DNA from 3 places in the Kitasatospora sp. NPDC089509 genome. Region 3 is predicted to be linked to each of the others. Evidence: riboswitches for the same ligand, from Rfam matches in the RefSeq annotation. Region 3 holds a riboswitch; each other region holds the start of a gene.

Region 1 (5,844 bases), on a different contig from region 3:
TGGGCTCATCGTTGGTGGTGTGGCGGACGAAGGCCACGATCTGCTTCTTCTGCTCCTCGGGCATGGTGCTGTCCGGGAACGACGGCATGTTCTGCGGGCCGGTCTGCATGGCCTCGTAGATGTGCTTGGCGTCCACGCCCTCCAGCGACGGGGCGTACTTGCCCTTGGTCAGGGCACCACCCTGACCGGCGAAGTTGTGGCACTGGGCGCAGTTGGTGCGGAACAGCTCCCCACCCTTGGAGATGTCGTCAGGGTTGGTCGAGGAGTACTGCTTCGCGTCCGGGGCGATCGGGCCGGGGCCGAGCGACTGGACGAAGGCGGCGAGCTGGTCGATCTCGCCCTGGGTGTAGATGGCCTTCTTGCGCGGCACCTGGGCACCGGGCTGCTGGGCCGGCATGCGACCGGTACCGACCTGGAAGTCGACGGCGGCGGAGCCCACGCCGACCAGGCTCGGACCGTCACTGCTGCCCTGGCCGTTCAGGCCGTGGCAGGAGGAGCAGCCGACGGCGAAGAGCTTCTTGCCCTCATCGATCGCGAGCGACTGCGCGGCGACGTCGGCCTGCGCCTTGTCGGCGGGCGCGAACATGCCGTACAGCCCCCCGGTTGCCGCCAGGGCGAGAAGTAGGACGACCAGCGCCGCCAATGGGTGGCGCCGTCGTGCGGAGAGCTTTTTCACGGAATAACCCCGGTGTCAGGATCTGGTCGACTGGTGGGTGCACCCGGCTGCCGGTCTGGCCGGCACGAGGCTGCCTGTCCAAGGCTGCGCGCGCGGTCGGTCGGTGGGAGCGTCGGCACCGGCAGAAGCGGCCCGTCGCCGGTGAGGGCGGGGGCCGCAGCCGGTGGCCAGCGACCTGATCAGCTGGTTACTTGATCAGGTAGATGGTCGCGAACAGACCGATCCACACGACGTCGACGAAGTGCCAGTAGTAGGACACGACGATCGCGGCGGTGGCCTGCTCGTGAGTGAAGCGCTTGGCTGCGTACGTCCGTCCGAGGACCAGCAGGAAGGCGATCAGACCGCCCGTCACGTGCAGACCGTGGAAGCCGGTGGTCAGGTAGAACACCGTGCCGTACGGGTCCGAGGACAGCGAGAGGCCGTCGTTCTTGACCAGCTCGGTGTACTCGTAGACCTGACCGCCGATGAAGATCGCGCCCATGAAGAACGTGAGGGCGAACCACGCGCGGAGCTTCTTCACGTCACCGCGCTCGGCGGCGAACACGCCGAGCTGGCAGGTGAGCGAGGAGAGCACCAGGATCGTGGTGTTGATCGAGGAGAACGTCACGTTGAGGGCGTGCGCCTTCTCGGCCCAGAACTCGGCTCCCTTGACGGAGCGGAGCGTGAAGTACATCGCGAAGAGCGCCGCGAAGAACATCAGCTCGGAACTGAGCCAGACGATCGTTCCGACGCTGACCATGTTCGGTCGATTGACCGATCCGTGCGCGTGCCCGGTTTCTGTTGCTGTTGCTGTCGCCACGACGGACATTATGTCGGTCCCTTATTCCGTCTTCACGTCGGGGGGTGTCCCTCGGAGTGTCCGGTGCGTGCGGTATGCCCGCTTGAAGGGCGGCGAGGGGGCCGTACGGGGGCTGAGCAGTGGGGTGTCCCTTTTCTGACGGTTCCTCTGTCGGGCCCGCCACCCCCTTGCCCAGTGCGTCGTTGCGCGGACGGCGCAGTCGCGGGTTGTAGGGGAGAGGACCCCGGATGGGCCGTCCGGGTGGACCGGGCGGGGTGGGGTGACGGGCCGTCCTCCGGGCGGGTGAGCGGCGGGCGCGTCGGCTTGAGGGGGAACGTGCGCGAGGGGGACCGGTGACGGGGGAAACGGGGGTAGCATCCGGATCAGGTGAACGTGGTCCGGATCACACTTGAGGGAGCAGGGTCCATGGCGTACACGACCGACGAGACGCTCACCGTCCTCGTCTACAGCGACGACCGCAACACCCGCGAGCAGGTGCTGACGGCCCTCGGCCGTCGGCCCGCCGAGGATCTTCCGGAGCTGTCCTACCTGGAGTGCGCGACCACCCCCGCGGTGCTCAAGGCGTTGGAGAAGGGCGGCATCGACCTCTGCGTGCTGGACGGCGAGGCGGTTCCGGCCGGCGGGCTGGGCCTCGGGCGCCAGCTCAAGGACGAGATCTACGGCTGCCCGCCGGTGCTGGTGCTGATCGGCCGGCCGCAGGACTCCTGGCTGGCCGCCTGGAGCCGGGCCGATGCCGCGATCTCCCACCCGGTGGACCCGGTGGCGCTGGCCGAGGCGGTCGCCGTCCTGCTGCGGGCCCGGCTGGCCAAGCGGGCCCCGGCGAGCCGTTGAGCGGTGCCGTCTCAGTAGGAGAGAAGTCGGGGCCGTAGCCGCCCCGCCGCTCGATAGGCTGACTCCATCCGTACGGACGTCCCCCGGAGCGGGGAACCGACAACAGCTGGAGTCAGCCATGGTGAACGTGAACCCTGCGAACGGTGGTACCGACCCCGCGCAGGTGGTCCGCACCTGGCCGGACCTCCTGGCGGCGTTGTTGAAGGGGGAGGACCTCGACCGCTCCTCCACCGCGTGGGCGATGGACCGGATCATGAGCGGCGAGGCGTCCCCCGTCCAGGTGGCCGGGTTCATGGTGGCGCTGCGGGCCAAGGGCGAGTCGGTCGAGGAGATCTCCGGCCTGGTCGACGCGATGTACGACCACGCCGAGCCGCTGGACATCCCCGGCCCGGCGGTCGACATCGTCGGCACCGGCGGCGACCGGGCGAAGACCGTCAACATCTCCACCATGTCGGCGATCGTCGCGGCCGCGGCCGGGGCCAAGGTGGTCAAGCACGGCAACCGGTCGGCCTCCTCCACCAGCGGCTCCTCGGACGTGCTGGAGAAGCTCGGGGTCGCGCTGGACCTGTCGCCCCGGCGGGTGGCCCAGGTGGCCGAGGAGGTCGGGCTCACCTTCTGCTTCGCGGCGAAGTTCCACCCCTCGATGCGGCACGCCGCCACCGCGCGACGCGACCTCGGGGTGCCGACCGCCTTCAACATCCTCGGTCCGCTGACCAACCCGGCCAAGGTCACCGCGCACGCGGTCGGCTGCTTCGACACCCGGCTCGCCGGGCTGATCGCCGGGGTGCTGGCCCGGCGCGGGGCGACCGCGCTGGTGTTCCGCGGCGACGACGGGCTGGACGAACTGACCATCACCACCACCTCGCAGGTGTGGGTGGTGCGCGACGGGGTGGTCACCGAGACCACCTTCGACCCGCGGGACGTCGGCATCGAGCTGGTCGGCATCGAGGCGCTGCGCGGGGCCGACGCCGCGTACAACGCGGAGGTCGCCCGGCGACTGCTGGCGGGGGAGCGCGGGCCGGTGCGGGACGCCGTCCTGCTGAACACCGCGGCGGCACTGGTCGCGCTCGACCTGGGTGACGCGCCGCTGACGGAGCAGCTCGCGGCGGGCATGGTGCGGGCGGCCGAGGCGATCGACTCGGGCCGGGCGCAGGATCTGCTGCGGCGCTGGTCGGAGGCCACCAGCCGGATCTGAGGCGGCAGTTGAGGGCCCGGGCCGGTTCCGCCGCCCCGGGCCCTTCCCGTCCGACCCGGGCCCTTCCGCCCGCCCCGCCCCCCGGTGCCCCGCCCCGAGCCGAAGGGGCGCGCCGGTGCCGAAAGGGAGAAGCGAGGGAGCGACGAAGGAGCGAGGGAGCGCCGACCGTCGGCACCGGATCAGAGCGCCCCGGAGGCGAGCGGGCGAGAACACTGTCCGGATGGTGGATGACTGTTTGACCGTCCGACGTACCCGACCTAGAGTCTTCGCCAGGTCATGAGTGACAGCGTCAAGCCCCAGCTGGCTGTCCGGCAACCCTCCGTCCGTGGCGGGGTGCCCTGGGTGAGGACCGGGTCGCCGGAAGCCGTCCGTGCGACAAGCGCGGACGCCCGACGAGCAGCACTCCCGGGGGTCCCTGACCCGTAGAAGGAGTGCATCCTCATGTCCGTCTCCGTCGAAACCCTCGCCCCGCTCGCCGTCCTCGGCCAGGACGTCCAGGTCCCGCTGGCCAGCGGCGAGAAGGTCGGTTACGCGGCGCTCGACTACGCGGCCAGCGCGCCTGCGCTCCAGCGGGTCTGGGACGACGTCGCCGCCTACGCGCCGTACTACGGCAGCGTGCACCGCGGCGCCGGGTACCTGTCGCAGCTGTCCACCGACCTGTTCGAGCAGAGCCGGCGGACCGTCGCCGAGTTCCTCGACCTGCGCGCCGACGACCAGGTGGTCTTCACCCGGGCCACCACCGACTCGCTCAACCTGCTGGCCGGCGCGGTGCCGGCCGGCACCCGGGTGTTCGCCTTCGAGACCGAGCACCACGCCTCGCTGCTGCCCTGGGCGCACGCGGGGCTGGAGGTCGACTACCTGCGGGCGCCGCGCTCGCGGGCCGAGGCGGTGGCGGCGCTGGAGAGCGCGCTGGCCGCGGCGCCCGAGGGGCCGAAGCTGCTGTGCGTCACCGGCGCCTCCAATGTGACCGGCGAGCTGTGGCCGGTCGCCGAGCTGACCGCGACCGCGCACCGGCACGGCGCCCGGGTGGTGCTGGACGCGGCCCAGCTGGCCCCGCACCACCGGGTCTCGGTCCGCGAACTGGACGTCGACTGGATCGCCTTCTCCGGCCACAAGCTCTACGCGCCGTTCGGGGCCGGGGTGCTGGCCGGTCGGTCGGACTGGCTGGACGCGGCCGAGCCGTACCTGGCCGGCGGCGGGGCGACCCGGACGGTGGCCCGGGAGCTGGACGGCTCGGTGGCGGTGCAGTGGCACACCGGCCCGGCCCGGCACGAGGCCGGTTCGCCGAACGTGATCGGCGCCTACGCGATCGCCTCGGCCTGTCGGGCGCTCACCGAGGCCGGCTTCGACGCGCTGGAGGCCCGGGAGCGGCAGCTGGTCGAGCGGCTGACGGCGGGGCTGGCGGAGATCCCGGAGGTCCGGGTGCTGAACCTGTTCGGCGCCGGCTCGGCCCGGGTGGGCGTGCTGTCCTTCGTGGTCCGGGGCTGGAACAGCTCGCACTTCTCGGCCGCGCTGTCGGCCGAGTACGGCATCGGGGTGCGGGACGGGCTGTTCTGCGCGCACCCGCTGGTGCGGACGCTGCTCGGGGAGGAGGAGGTGGCGCCGTCCGAGTGCGGGGCGCCGGAGTCCTCGCTGCCCGGGGAGCGCAGCCTGAACGCGATCCGGGTGAGCTTCGGGGCCGGCACGCCGGACGAGCACGTGGAGCGCTTCCTGACCGCCGTCCGCGAGCTGGTCACCGACGGCGCGGCGTGGAACTACCGCAACGAGGGCGGCCGTTGCGTCGTCGACACCCGTCGCGAGGGCTGAGCCCCACGCGTCGTCCTACTCGTCCAGGCCGAGCGCGAAGGCCGCTTCCAGGTCGTGCTGGGAGTAGGTGCGGAAGGCGATCTGGGTCTCGGTGTGTGCCACGCCCGGGACCTTGTTGAGCCGGCCCGGGATGACGTCGGCGAGGTCGTCGTGACGGCGTACCCGGACCATCGCCACCAGGTCGTAGCCGCCGGTCACCGAGTACACCTCGCTGACGCCGTCGATCGCGGCGATGGCCTCGGCGATCTCCGGGATGCGGTCGACGCTGGTCTTGATCAGGACGATGGCAGTGATCACGGTGCGGGCTCCTTCATGGGGTGCGGTCAGCGTATCGGGCCTCAGCCGGGTCGTCTCGGGGGGTGTCCGACGACGGTGCAGGCGTACAGGAAGCCGGCCGAGAAGCCGATCACGTGCACCAGGTAGGCCACTCCGGGCCCGGCCGAGTGCACCGACCACCACTGCAGGGCGAACCAGAGGCCGAGCACCAGCCAGGCCGGGAAGCGCAGCGGGAGGAAGAGGAGCAGTGGGACCAGGGTG
Region 2 (5,844 bases), on a different contig from region 3:
CGGCCACGGCGACCGTCCGGGTCTCCGTCGTCTCCCTCTGCTCCTTCTGCACCTTCATCCGTGTCAACTCCCCCGTCCGTGACGGATCTTCTGGCTGTGTTCCGTCCTTCTTCCGTCGTTCCGTATTCGTACCAGGCCCGAATTGCGGGCCCGGTTCGGCTACCTACGAATAATCGAGCCCTAACCACCTCACCGGGTGAACTTGTCGTTGGACGGGTTGACGGAGGGCGGCTCATCGGTCAATCGGCTCCACGGACAAGCAGGTGGGGTGTCCGCTCATGGGGCGTCAATTTCCTTCTGCAGTCCGACCGTTCCTGTTCCGGGTCGATGGTCGGCGCCGTATAGTCGGTTCCTACTACTAGGGATCGGTGAACGTGATGACCAGACGGAAGATCTCCAACACCCTGGCGCTGGCCGTACTGGGCCTGCTGCTCGAACGGACGATGCACCCCTACGAGATGGCCGCCATCCTGCGGGAACGCCACAAGGACAGCAGCTTCAAGGTCAACTCCGGCTCGCTCTACGACACCGTCGAGGCCCTGGTGCGGCACGGCTGGATCGAGCCGGTGGAGACGGCGCGCGACGGCCGGCGGCCCGAACGCACCGTGTACGCGACGACCGAACTGGGCCGGAACGAGTTCGTCGGCTGGATCGACGAACTCCTCCGCAGGCCCGTCGCCGAGTACCCGAAGTTCATGGCCGCGGTGTCATACCTCGGTGCGCTCGGCCCCGACGGCGCGGCGGCGGCACTGACCGAACGGGCGGGGCACCTGGTCCGGCGGATCGAGGAGACGAAGGCGGTGCTGGCCGACACGGTCGGCGCCGGGAAGGCGCCCCGGCTGTTCATGATCGAGGTCGAGTGCGCCCTGCACGCCTGGGAGGCCGAGTTGGCGTGGACCCGGCGCACCGTCGCCGAGATCGGCGACGGCCGCCTGTCCTGGCCCGAGGTCGAGCGCTCCGAGGACGGCTGGACCTGGACCGGCCCGACGGACGGGGAGGGGACCACCCGATGACCGAGGTGCTGACCGAAGGAGCCACCCGATCCGAAGAGGGAGCGGACCACCGAATGACCGAGGTGCTGATCGTCGGAGCCGGACCGGCCGGCCTGCTGCTCGCGATCGAGCTCCGGCTCGCCGGCGTCGACACCGTCGTCCTCGAACGTCACCCGCAACGCCCGCCCTACTGCCGGGGCTTCAACCTCAACGCCCGCGCCCTGGACCTGCTGGCCCGGCGCGGCCTCGCCGACCGGTTCATCGGCGAGGGCTGGCAGGTCCCGCACGCCGCGTTCTCCGGACTGCCGGTGACGCTCACCCTCGCCGGCGCCCACACCGACCACCCGTTCTCACTGGGCATCCCGCAGACCCGGGTCGAGGAGGTGCTGGAGGCGCACGCGCTCGCGCTGGGCGCGGACATCCGGCGCGGACACGAGCTGCGCGCCCTGACCCAGGACGCCGAGTGCGTCACCGCGACGGTCGTCGCCGACGGCCGCGAACACCACGTCCGGGCCGGCTACGCGGTCGGCTGCGACGGCGGCCGCAGCACCGTCCGCCGACAGGCCGGCATCGACTTCCCCGGCACCGCGTCGACGGCCTTCACACTGCTCGGCGACGTCGAACCCGCCGACCCGGCGGCGCTGCCCTTCGGCGTGTCCACCGGCCCCGGCGGAAGCGTCTTCGTGATCCCCCGCCCCGGCTACGTGAGGATCATCACCGCCGACCGGCAGCCCCCGGCGGACCGGGACGAGCCGGTCACCCTCGACCGGCTGCGCGCCGCCGTCGCCGAGGCGCTCGGCCGCCCCGTCGACCTGCGCGCCGCGCGCTGGACCACCCGGTTCGGCAACGCCGCCCGGCAGGCCGCCGAGTACGTCCGGGGCCGGGTCGTGCTGGCCGGGGACGCCGCGCACATCCACCCGCCGGCCGGCGCGATCGGCGTCAACCTCGCCCTGGACGACGCGTTCAACCTGGGCTGGAAGCTCGCCGCCACCGTGCGCGGCACCGCCCCCGCGCACCTGCTGGACAGCTACCACGAGGAACGCCACGCGGCGGGCGCGCGCGTCCTGGCCTCCACCCGGGCCCAGGTGCTGCTGGGCGCCGCGGACGACCGACTCGGGCCGCTCGTCGACCTGTTCACCCGGGTCGCCCGCCACCCCGCGGGCAACCGCGCCCTCGCCGAGACCGTCACCGGACTGGACACCCGCTACGGCACGCACCCCGACACCGCCCACCCCTGGCTCGGGCGGCTGGCCCCCGACCTCACCCTGAGCACGGCCCCGGGCCCGACCCGGCTGTCCGAGCTGCTCGCCCCGGGCCGCGGTCTGCTGCTCGACCTGACGGGCGGCAGCGGTGCGGGAGTTCGCGGAGCGGCGGTGGGCGAAGCGGCGGCGGGCTGGGCGGACCGGGTGACCACCGTCACGGCGGACTGCCCGGAGCAGCCCGGGCTCCGCGCCGTCCTGCTCCGGCCGGACGGGCACACCGGCTGGCTGCTGCGCGATGCCGAGCAGGAGGACCCCGACGGGCTCCGGCAGGCCCTGCGGCACTGGTTCGGCGAGCCGGCGGGGGAGGGGGCGCGGGTGGCCTGAGACGGCCGGGCGGCAGGGCCCCGGGTGTGTGGGCCGGGAAAAGATTTGGCGAGATGCCCGGGAAGTCTTGTATCGTTCTCCGCGAATCATCCAGAGGGGTGGAGGGACCGGCCCTACGAAGCCCCGGCAACTCCCCGTTCGACCCGGCGTCCGAAGTACACGCCGTGCCGTCCGGGGTCAGTGCCAACTCCGGCCTGTCGCCAACGTGGCGCGGGAAAAGATGAGGAGACACGGTGCTCTCAGTGCTGTCCTTCGCCCGGGCGCTTCCCGCCCCGGCCCTTTCGCGTACCCGTCTCGTGTCCGGCGCAGGCATGTGGCCGACTTTCCAGGCCTGTTCTCGCTGACCACCCCCGCTCCCCACCCCACCCCCTGTGGAGCACCCGTGAGCCGAACCCACCCTTCGCTCACGGGAACTGAGACTGGAGTACCCGTCCATGGAGAACCTGGAGATCACGAGCGGCGTCGGCGTGCTCGACAAGATCACCTCGATCCTCGGCACCCTGGAGTCCGGTCCGGCCACCCTGGCCGGGCTGGTCGACGCCACCGGCCTGGCCCGGCCCACCGCGCACCGGATCGCCGTCGCACTGGAGCACCACCGCCTGCTCGGACGGGACCTGCAGGGCCGGTTCGTCCTCGGCCCGCGGCTCGCCGAGCTCTCGGCCGCCGCCGGTGACGACCGCCTGCTGACGGCCGCCGGCTCGGTCCTCACCCACCTGCGCGACGTCAGCGGCGAGACCGCCCAGCTCTACCGCCGGCAGGGCGACATCCGGATCTGCGTGGCGGCCGCCGAGCGCCTCTTCGGCCTGCGCGACACCGTCCCGGTCGGCCTCGCGCTGCCGATGAAGGTCGGGTCCGCCGCGCAGGTGCTGCTCGCCTGGGAGGAGCCGGAGCGCCTCCACCGCGGCCTCCAGGGTGCCCGCTTCACCGCCACCGCCCTCGCCGGAGTGCGCCGCCGCGGCTGGGCCCAGTCCATCGGCGAGCGCGAGCCCGGCGTCGCCTCCGTCTCCGCCCCGGTGCGCGGCCCGTCCAACCGGGTGGTGGCGGCGGTCTCCGTCTCCGGGCCGATCGAACGGCTCACCCGGCACCCCGGCGCCCGCCTCTCCCAGGCCGTCGTCGAGGCGGCCGGGCACCTCACCGAAGCCCTGCGCCGCCCCTGACCGGGGCGTCCGCCGTCGGGCTTCCGCGGTCCGGATTCCGCCGTCCCGCCTCCGCGTCGAGCGGGGCGGCGGAGCGCCCGGAGACCGTGGTGATCAGGCGAGACCCAGTGACCGGGGCACCACGGCCGCCAGGACGACGACCAGCGCCCAGATCGCCGGGCCGGGATCGGCCCGGTAGGCGTAGGTGAATCCCGAGGTCAGCCACACTCCGACGGCCGGGAAGAGGAGCAGGTACAGCGCGGCCGACCGCGCACGCCCGGTGGACATGACGGGCAGGGGCGCCCTGGCCTTCTTCGCGGCCTCGCGTCTCTCGGCAACCGCGCCCTCCCTGGCCGGGCCGGCGAGCTTCCCCGGGTTCCCGCCCTCCGTCGCCCGTGCCGCGATGCCCCTCGTCCGGTCCGGCCTCGCGACCCGCCGCCCGGACATCACGTCCGACGGCGGTGCCGAAGCCCTGGTCTCCCGTACGGGTATCCCTCGGTCCCGTCCTCCGTGTGCGGTCGGGCGGTCCCGGTCGGAGGTGCCTTTCTGGAATCCGGCCGGGCAGGCGCGGGCGGCACGGGGGAGTACGAACTGTCCGGGCTGGAAATATGACTGATAGTCGGCACATTCCCACGCTCTGCTATGTCATGATCTGCTCAATCGAGATCGATCCGCCGCAGGAGGGCATGAGTGGGAAACCCGCTGGTCGAACGGGACGGGGAAGGCGCGATCGCCGTCGCCGCAGGAGCGTCCGCACGGGCCGGACGGGGGCGGTGGCTGATGGTCAGAGCACTACCCGGAATGGGACGCACCGCGCTGCTCGAAGCCGTGCTCCGGCAGGAGTCGGTGTGCGGAGCGATGTCCGTCCGACGGGCACGCGGTGCGCGTGAGGAGGCCGGGTTCCCGTTCGCCCTGCTCCGGCAACTCTTCCCCGGGACGGAAACGGAGATACCTTTCGCCACCGAGTCATCCGTGGCCGAACAACGGACGTTCCACGACCTCCTCGCCGAACTCGCCCGCGAAGCCCGTCGGCAGCCCGTGCTGCTGGCCGTCGACGACCTGCACGAGGCCGACGAACCGTCGAAGCGCTGGATCGGCTACCTGGCCCGCCGGTTGGCGGGGCTACCGGTGCTCGTCGTGCTGACCGCGGGCACCGGGGGGTCCGTCGGCCCGTTGCCGGAAGCCACCGGGAGTGCGCTGCAGTTGGATCCGCTCAGCCCGCCCGCCGTGGCGCGGCTCGCGGCGGCCGCCGGGGCCCCGACCTGCGCCGGGACGTGGCTCCGCCCGGCCGACGGCAACCCCGCCCTCGTCCACGCCCTGCTCGCCGACGCGGCGGGGGAGCCGGGCCCCAGTCGCTACCGGCGAACCATCGCCGACTGGATCGAGTCCCGCGCCGACCCGTTCGCCCGCGCTCTCACCCTCGCGCTCGCCGTCGCCGCGCAGCACATGCTGGCCCCGGAACCGGCTCAGGAACCGCCCGCCGTGCTGCGCGAAGTCGCCGCCCTGTGCCCGGAGTTCCGCACCCTCCCGGCGGGCGCCGACCACCTCGCGCGGGTCCTGTCCGCGCCGCAGGCCCGCGAGGCCGCCCTCGCCGCCGCCGACCCCGCCGAACTGGCCCTGCTGCGCGGCCGGTTTGCGCGCACGCTCGACGAACGCGGCGCGCCCGCCACAACCGTCGCCGCCCACCTCCTGCACCTCGACCCGCCCGGCGAGGAGTGGATGACCCAGTCCCTGGAGGACGCCGCCGAGGAGGCGCTCCGTGCGGGCCGGACGGCGGAGGCCATCGCCTTCCTGCGGCACGCGCTCACCGGCCCGCTCGCCCCCGGCCGCCGCGCCGACGTCACCCAGCGCCTGGGCGCGCTCGAACTGCCCCACAACGCCGACGCCGGCGTCCGCCGCCTGCGCGCCGCACTGGAGTTGCACGCCGACCCCGGCGACCGCGCCGCCGTCGCGCCCGCCCTCGGCACGGCCCTCGCCGCACAAGGGCGCACGGACACCGCGCTGCGGGTGCTGCACCGCGAGAGCCGGACAGCGGACCACGCCGGCTGCGCCGACGCGCTGCGCTCCGTCGCCGCCCTCATCGCCTCGCACGACGCCGTCGCCTGGCGCGACGCGGTGGCCCGGATGCGG
Region 3 (5,844 bases):
ACCGAGCCGATCTTGGAGTTGGCGATGAGGATGTACGGGTCCTCGAAGGTCGCCTCCATCCGCTCCAGGTCGGTGGCGAAGTAGGCGGAGATGTAGCCCTTGTCGAAGCGCATGCCCTCGGTGAGCTCAAGCTCCAGGCCGAAGGTGTTGCTCTCCTCGACGGTGATGACGCCTTCCTTGCCGACCTTGTCCATGGCCTCGGCGATGAGCTCGCCGATCTGGGTGTCGGCGGCGGAGATGGAGGCGGTGGAGGCGATCTGCTCCTTGGTCTCCACGTCCTTGGCCTGGGCCAGCAGCTGGTCCGAGACGGCGGCGACGGCCTTCTCGATGCCGCGCTTCAGGGCCATCGGGTTGGCGCCGGCGGCGACGTTGCGCAGACCCTCGCGAACCAGGGCCTGGGCGAGCACGGTGGCGGTGGTGGTGCCGTCACCCGCGACGTCGTCCGTCTTCTTGGCGACCTCCTTGACGAGCTCCGCACCGATCTTCTCGTACGGGTCCTCGAGCTCGATCTCCTTGGCGATGGAGACACCGTCGTTGGTGATCGTGGGGGCGCCCCACTTCTTCTCCAGCACGACGTTGCGGCCCTTGGGGCCGAGCGTGACCTTCACGGCGTCGGCGAGCTGGTTCATGCCACGCTCAAGGCCGCGGCGAGCTTCCTCATCAAAGGCGATGATCTTGGCCATCAGAAGTGGTCCTCCGGGACACGGTCGACTGCTCGGACCAAGGGGTGCCCGCGACGGACGGCCCTGGTGCGCGGAGGTCCATTCCCCTACCGCTCCCGGGGGCCTCACCGACCCGGTCCGCTGTCACTCTCACACTGTGAGTGCTAACGCCAATGATTAGCACTCCGGGTGGTCGAGTGCAAGCCCAATCGGCAACCCGCGAGCCGCCCGACGGGCCCGCGCGGGAACGTGAACAGGCCCGCGCGGGAACGCGAACGGGCCCGTACGACGCGTGTCGCACGGGCCCGTCGAGAAGCAGGAGGTCCACCAGCAGTGGGCCGCGCCGAGCTCCTGGAGTCGGAAGGGGTCAGACCGCCGCGCGGACCATGTCCGCCTGCGGGCCCTTCTGTCCCTGGGAGATCTCGAACTCGACCCGCTGGCCCTCCTCGAGGGTGCGGTAGCCGTCCATCTGGATCGCGCTGTAGTGGACGAAGACGTCCGCACCACCGTCGACCGCGATGAAGCCGTAGCCCTTCTCCGCGTTGAACCACTTGACGGTGCCCTGAGCCATTCCGAACTCCCCTAGTGCTGTGCTGGCCCTTCACGGTCCCGCAGGTCGCGGGCCCGGGTCTGGTTTGAAGGCCGGCCCGGGGAACCCCCCCTGAGCGCAGCCGTGCACGCCGCAATCCTCCGCACGGGGGCGCCGGACGGCTTCCGTGAGCGGTTGATTACGTCGACCGCCGCTGAATGTATCCGGACCGACGCCCTCTGCAACAGGGTCAACCGCCGGGAATTCCGAGGGCCCGTCAAGAGACAAGAGCGAACAAACCGGAAGGAACTCGGCATTCGTCGCCGGACATAGCGGACGAATTACCCAAATGCCCGCAGGAATTCTGACATCTGCCTGACATGTTTCCCGGGAACCGCCCCGGGCCGGTCCCGCCGGTCGGACGACCTCCGGCGAAGCACCCCGTGCGCCGGAAGGGCGGCCCTGTTCCCAGCAGAGCCACACTCTACTCCGACTTGAGCGGGAAATATTCCCGCCGAAATGCGAACGCGCCGCCCGCGCGTACGGAGAGTGGAATTCCGTACGCACGGGCGGCGCGGGGCGACCCGGAAAGCAACCCGGAAACGCGACCGCCGAACGACTCAGCAGCCGCCGGCCACCGCCGGAATGATCGAGACGCTGGCGCCGTCCCCGATCTCGGTCGCCAGGCCCTCGGCGAACCGCACGTCATCGTCGTTCACGTACACGTTGACGAAGCGGCGCAGCTTGCCGGTGTCGTCCAGGATCCGGGCCGAGATGCCCGCGTGGTTCTGCTCCAGGTGGGCGATGACCTCGGCCAGGGTGGCCCCCTCGGCGGTCACCTCGGCCGCACCGCCGGTGTAGGTGCGCAGGATGGTGGGGATGCGGACGTTGGCGCTCATGGCTCTCCTAGCGGGGTGGGGGTGGTTCAGGCGGACGCGAGACCGGCGGAGTGGAAAGCGTCCAGCGTCGGGCGGATGACGGCGGTAATCCCGGCCTCGGAGACGGCGTCCAGGGTCTTCAGGCCGTCGCCGGTGTTGATCGCGACGGTCTCCTTGGCCGGGTCCAGCTGACCCGTCTCGACCAACTTCTTCAGCACGCCGACGGTCACCCCGCCCGCGGTCTCGGCGAAGATGCCCTCGGTCCGGGCCAGCAGCCGGATCGCCGCCACGACCTCCGCGTCCGTGACGTCCTCGACCGCACCGCCGGTGCGGCGGGCGATGTCCAGCACGTACGGGCCGTCCGCCGGGTTGCCGATCGCCAGCGACTTGGCGATGGTGTCCGGCTTCACCGGCTTGATCACGTCCCGGCCGGCCTTGAACGCCGCCGACACCGGCGAGCAGCCCTCCGCCTGGGCGCCGAAGATCCGGTACGGCCGGTCCTCGACCAGCCCCAGCCTGATCAGCTCCTGCAGCCCCTTGTCGATCTTCGTCAGCTGGGAGCCGGAGGCGATCGGGATGACGATCTGCTCCGGCAGGCGCCAGCCCAGCTGCTCGCAGATCTCGTACGCCAACGTCTTGGAGCCCTCGCCGTAGTACGGCCGCAGGTTGACGTTGACGAAGCCCCAGCCCTCGCCGGCCGGGTCCCCGATCAGCTCCGAGCAGAAGCGGTTCACGTCGTCGTAGTTGCCCTCGATGCCGACCAGCTCGCCGCCGTACACCCCGGCCATCACGACCTTGCCCTGCTCCAGGTCGTGCGGGATGAAGACGCAGGACCGGAACCCGGCCCGGGCCGCCGCCGCGCCCACCGCGCCGGCCAGGTTGCCGGTGGAGGAGCAGGACAGCGTGGTGTACCCGAACGCCCGGGCCGCCTCGATCGCGCAGGCCACCACCCGGTCCTTGAACGAGTGGGTGGGGTTGCCGGAGTCGTCCTTGATGTGCAGCTGCGCGGTGAAGCCGAGCTCACGACCCAGGTTGTCCGCCTTGACCAGCGGGGTCCAGCCGGGGTTCAGGTTGGGCTTGGAGGCGACGTCGGCCGGCACCGGCAGCAGCGGCGCGTAGCGCCAGATGGACGCGGGGCCGGACTCGATCCGCTTGCGCAGCTCCTCGGCGCGCTCGCTCCCGAACTCGTAGGCGATCTCCAGCGGCCCGAAGCACTCCAGGCAGGCGAAGCTGGGGCCGAGCGGGAACCGGGTTCCGCACTCCCGACAGGACAGCGCGGCGGCGGGGCCGAGGTCCACGGAAACAGGTGCGGCAGTGTCGATGGCCATGATGGCGGAGGCCTCTCTCCTCATCTTCCCCGCGGCGCGGTCGCGCCACAGGCCGGAATTGGCACCTGTCCCGCCGGGGCCTGTCGACAGACAGCCGAGCGAGAAGGTTGCCGGGACGTCAACGGGCCGTTCCCTCAGTCCCTCTGGATGAGCTTGTGAAATTGTGGTGGTGCGCAACGGTGACCCCGGCGTGCAAAGGTCCGACCGCTGTACGAAGACTGTATCCGAAGGCGTCACCCCTGAACGGGTCCGTCCGCCAAGCGAGATGAGCCGTTCCACCCCGATCCCGCCGAGGAGAGTCACCGTGCCCGCCGAACCGATCCCCGCGCTCCTCCCACAGGCGGCGTCCTGGCTCCGCCGCCGCTCGTGGAGCGCGACCGACCGGCCGGTGCACACCCTGCTGGAGGCCAAGCGGCGCACCGGCCGCACCGTCAGCGTCGTCCTCCCGGCCCTGGACGAGGAGGCCACCGTCGGCGACATCGTCCGCACCGTCCGGCGCGAGCTGATGGAGCGGATCCCCCTGGTGGACGAACTCGTCGTGGTGGACTCCGGCTCCGCCGACGCCACCGCCGCCGTCGCCGCCGCCGCGGGCGCCCGGGTGGAGCACCGCGACCGGATCCTGCCCCGGCTGCCCGCCGTCCCCGGCAAGGGCGAGGTGCTCTGGCGCTCGCTGCTGGTCACCCGCGGCGACATCGTCTGCTTCGTGGACGCCGACCTGCGCGAGTTCGACCCGGCCTTCGTCTCCGGCATCGTCGGCCCGCTGCTGACCGACGAGTCCGTCCAGCTGGTCAAGGCCATGTACGACCGCCCGCTGGAGACCGAGAGCGGGGCGGTCCTGCCGGTCGGCGGCGGCCGGGTCACCGAACTCGTCGCCCGCCCGCTGCTCAACCTGCACTGGCCGGAACTCGCCGGCTTCGTCCAGCCGCTCGGCGGCGAGTACGCGGCCCGCCGCCCGCTGCTCGAACGGCTGCCCTTCCCCACCGGCTACGGCGTCGAGCTCGGTCTGCTGGTCGACGCCCTGGAACTGGTCGGACTGGACGCCCTGGCCCAGGTCGACGTCGGCGTCCGGCACCACCGCCACCAGGACGGCCAGGCCCTCGGCCGGATGGCCGCCACCATCTACCGCACCGCCCTGGAACGGCTCGACCGCACCCACCGCCTCAAGGCCTCCGCCGACCTGGTCCACCCCCACCTCACCCAGTTCAGCCGCGACCCGGACACCCGCGCCTTCACCGCCCACACCCACCCGGTGACGGCCCTGGAGCGCCCGCCGATGCACACCGTCCCCGAGTACGCGACCCGCCACTGAACCGCCTGCCGAAACGTTTGCCGACCCGACCCCCCGGCAACATCCCAACCATGGGCGATCTCACGACCGAACGTTCGAGTGCGACCGGCACCGCCCCCGTCCTGGTGGCCTCCAACCGGGGACCGGTGTCCTTCAGCACCGCCGACGACGGCACACTGACCCTGCGCCGCGGCGGCGGCGGCCTGGTCTCCGGCCTGTCCGCGATCGACGACCCGGACGCCGTCTGGGTCTGCGCCGCCCTGAACGACGCCGACCGCAGAGCCGCCCGGGAGGCCCCCGAGGGCCGGCTCGACCGGGCCGGGCACGAGGTCGGCGGCCAGGCCGTACGGATGCTCGACATCGACCCGGAGACCTTCGCCCGCGCCTACAACGGCGTCGCCAACTCCACCCTCTGGTTCGTCCACCACCTGCTCTACGCGACGCCGACCGCACCCTCCTTCGACGCCGGTTTCCGCACCGAGTGGGCCGCCTACCGGGCCTACAACGCCGCCTTCGCGGACGCCCTGGCCGCCGAGGCCGCCCCGGGCGCCGCGGTGCTGGTGCAGGACTACCACCTGTCCCTCGCCCCGGCCCTGCTCCGCGCGGCCCGCCCCGACCTGCGGATCGGCCACTTCTCCCACACCCCGTGGGCCCCGCCCGAGTACTACCGGCTGCTCCCCGACGACGTCGGCCGGGCCGTGCTGACCGGCATCCTCGGCGCCGACCGGGCCGGGTTCCTCACCGAACGCTGGGCCCGCGCCTTCGCCGCCTGCTGCGCGGACCTCCTCGGCGCCACCGTCGACCACGAGGCGCTCACCGTCACCCACGCGGGCCGCACCACCCGGCTCGGCGTCCACGCCCTGGGCGCCGACGCCGACTTCCTGCGCGAGCGCGCCCACCGCCCCGACGTGGACGAACGCCTGGCCGTCCTGCGCGACGCCGTCGGCGACCGCCGCACCGTCGTCCGGGTGGACCGCACCGAGCTGAGCAAGAACATCGTCCGCGGCCTCCAGGCCTACCGGCACCTGCTCCGCACCCGCCCCGAGTGGCACGACCGGGTGGTGCACATCGCCTTCGCCTACCCCTCCCGCACCGACCTCGCCGAGTACCGCGACTACACCGCCGCCGTCCGACGCCTGGCCGAGGAGATCGACGCCGA

What was found. A riboswitch is a leader RNA that binds a small molecule or an ion and turns the genes downstream of it on or off. The one in region 3 is predicted to bind S-adenosylmethionine.
Region 1: it holds a riboswitch for S-adenosylmethionine, as region 3 does, so the genes downstream of both, ACIP4P_RS14405 (aminotransferase class V-fold PLP-dependent enzyme) here and thrC (threonine synthase) in region 3, are expected to answer to the same signal.
Region 2: it holds a riboswitch for S-adenosylmethionine, as region 3 does, so the genes downstream of both, ACIP4P_RS01360 (IclR family transcriptional regulator) here and thrC (threonine synthase) in region 3, are expected to answer to the same signal.

What each region holds. Positions count from the first base shown of each region.
Region 1 covers NZ_JBIVHS010000005.1:487,017-492,860, forward strand. Annotated here, with positions in the region: gene ACIP4P_RS14385 (c-type cytochrome) at 1-676, opposite strand, end outside; gene ACIP4P_RS14390 (heme-copper oxidase subunit III) at 864-1,484, opposite strand; gene ACIP4P_RS14395 (hypothetical protein) at 1,881-2,306, shown strand; gene trpD (anthranilate phosphoribosyltransferase) at 2,425-3,501, shown strand; SAM riboswitch class IV at 3,774-3,889, shown strand; gene ACIP4P_RS14405 (aminotransferase class V-fold PLP-dependent enzyme) at 3,943-5,307, shown strand; gene ACIP4P_RS14410 (Lrp/AsnC ligand binding domain-containing protein) at 5,323-5,604, opposite strand; gene ACIP4P_RS14415 (rhomboid family intramembrane serine protease) at 5,646-5,844, opposite strand, start outside.
Region 2 covers NZ_JBIVHS010000001.1:352,940-358,783, forward strand. Annotated here, with positions in the region: gene ACIP4P_RS01345 (hydroxymethylcytosylglucuronate/cytosylglucuronate synthase) at 1-58, opposite strand, end outside; gene ACIP4P_RS01350 (PadR family transcriptional regulator) at 378-1,013, shown strand; gene ACIP4P_RS01355 (FAD-dependent monooxygenase) at 1,067-2,578, shown strand; SAM riboswitch class I at 2,662-2,805, shown strand; gene ACIP4P_RS01360 (IclR family transcriptional regulator) at 3,022-3,735, shown strand; gene ACIP4P_RS01365 (hypothetical protein) at 3,829-4,002, opposite strand; gene ACIP4P_RS01370 (LuxR C-terminal-related transcriptional regulator) at 4,405-5,844, shown strand, end outside.
Region 3 covers NZ_JBIVHS010000018.1:5,360-11,203, reverse strand. Annotated here, with positions in the region: gene groL (chaperonin GroEL) at 1-683, opposite strand, end outside; gene ACIP4P_RS30220 (cold-shock protein) at 1,030-1,233, opposite strand; gene ACIP4P_RS30215 (MoaD/ThiS family protein) at 1,812-2,090, opposite strand; gene thrC (threonine synthase) at 2,117-3,397, opposite strand; SAM riboswitch class I at 3,415-3,551, opposite strand; gene ACIP4P_RS30205 (glucosyl-3-phosphoglycerate synthase) at 3,702-4,706, shown strand; gene ACIP4P_RS30200 (trehalose-6-phosphate synthase) at 4,757-5,844, shown strand, end outside.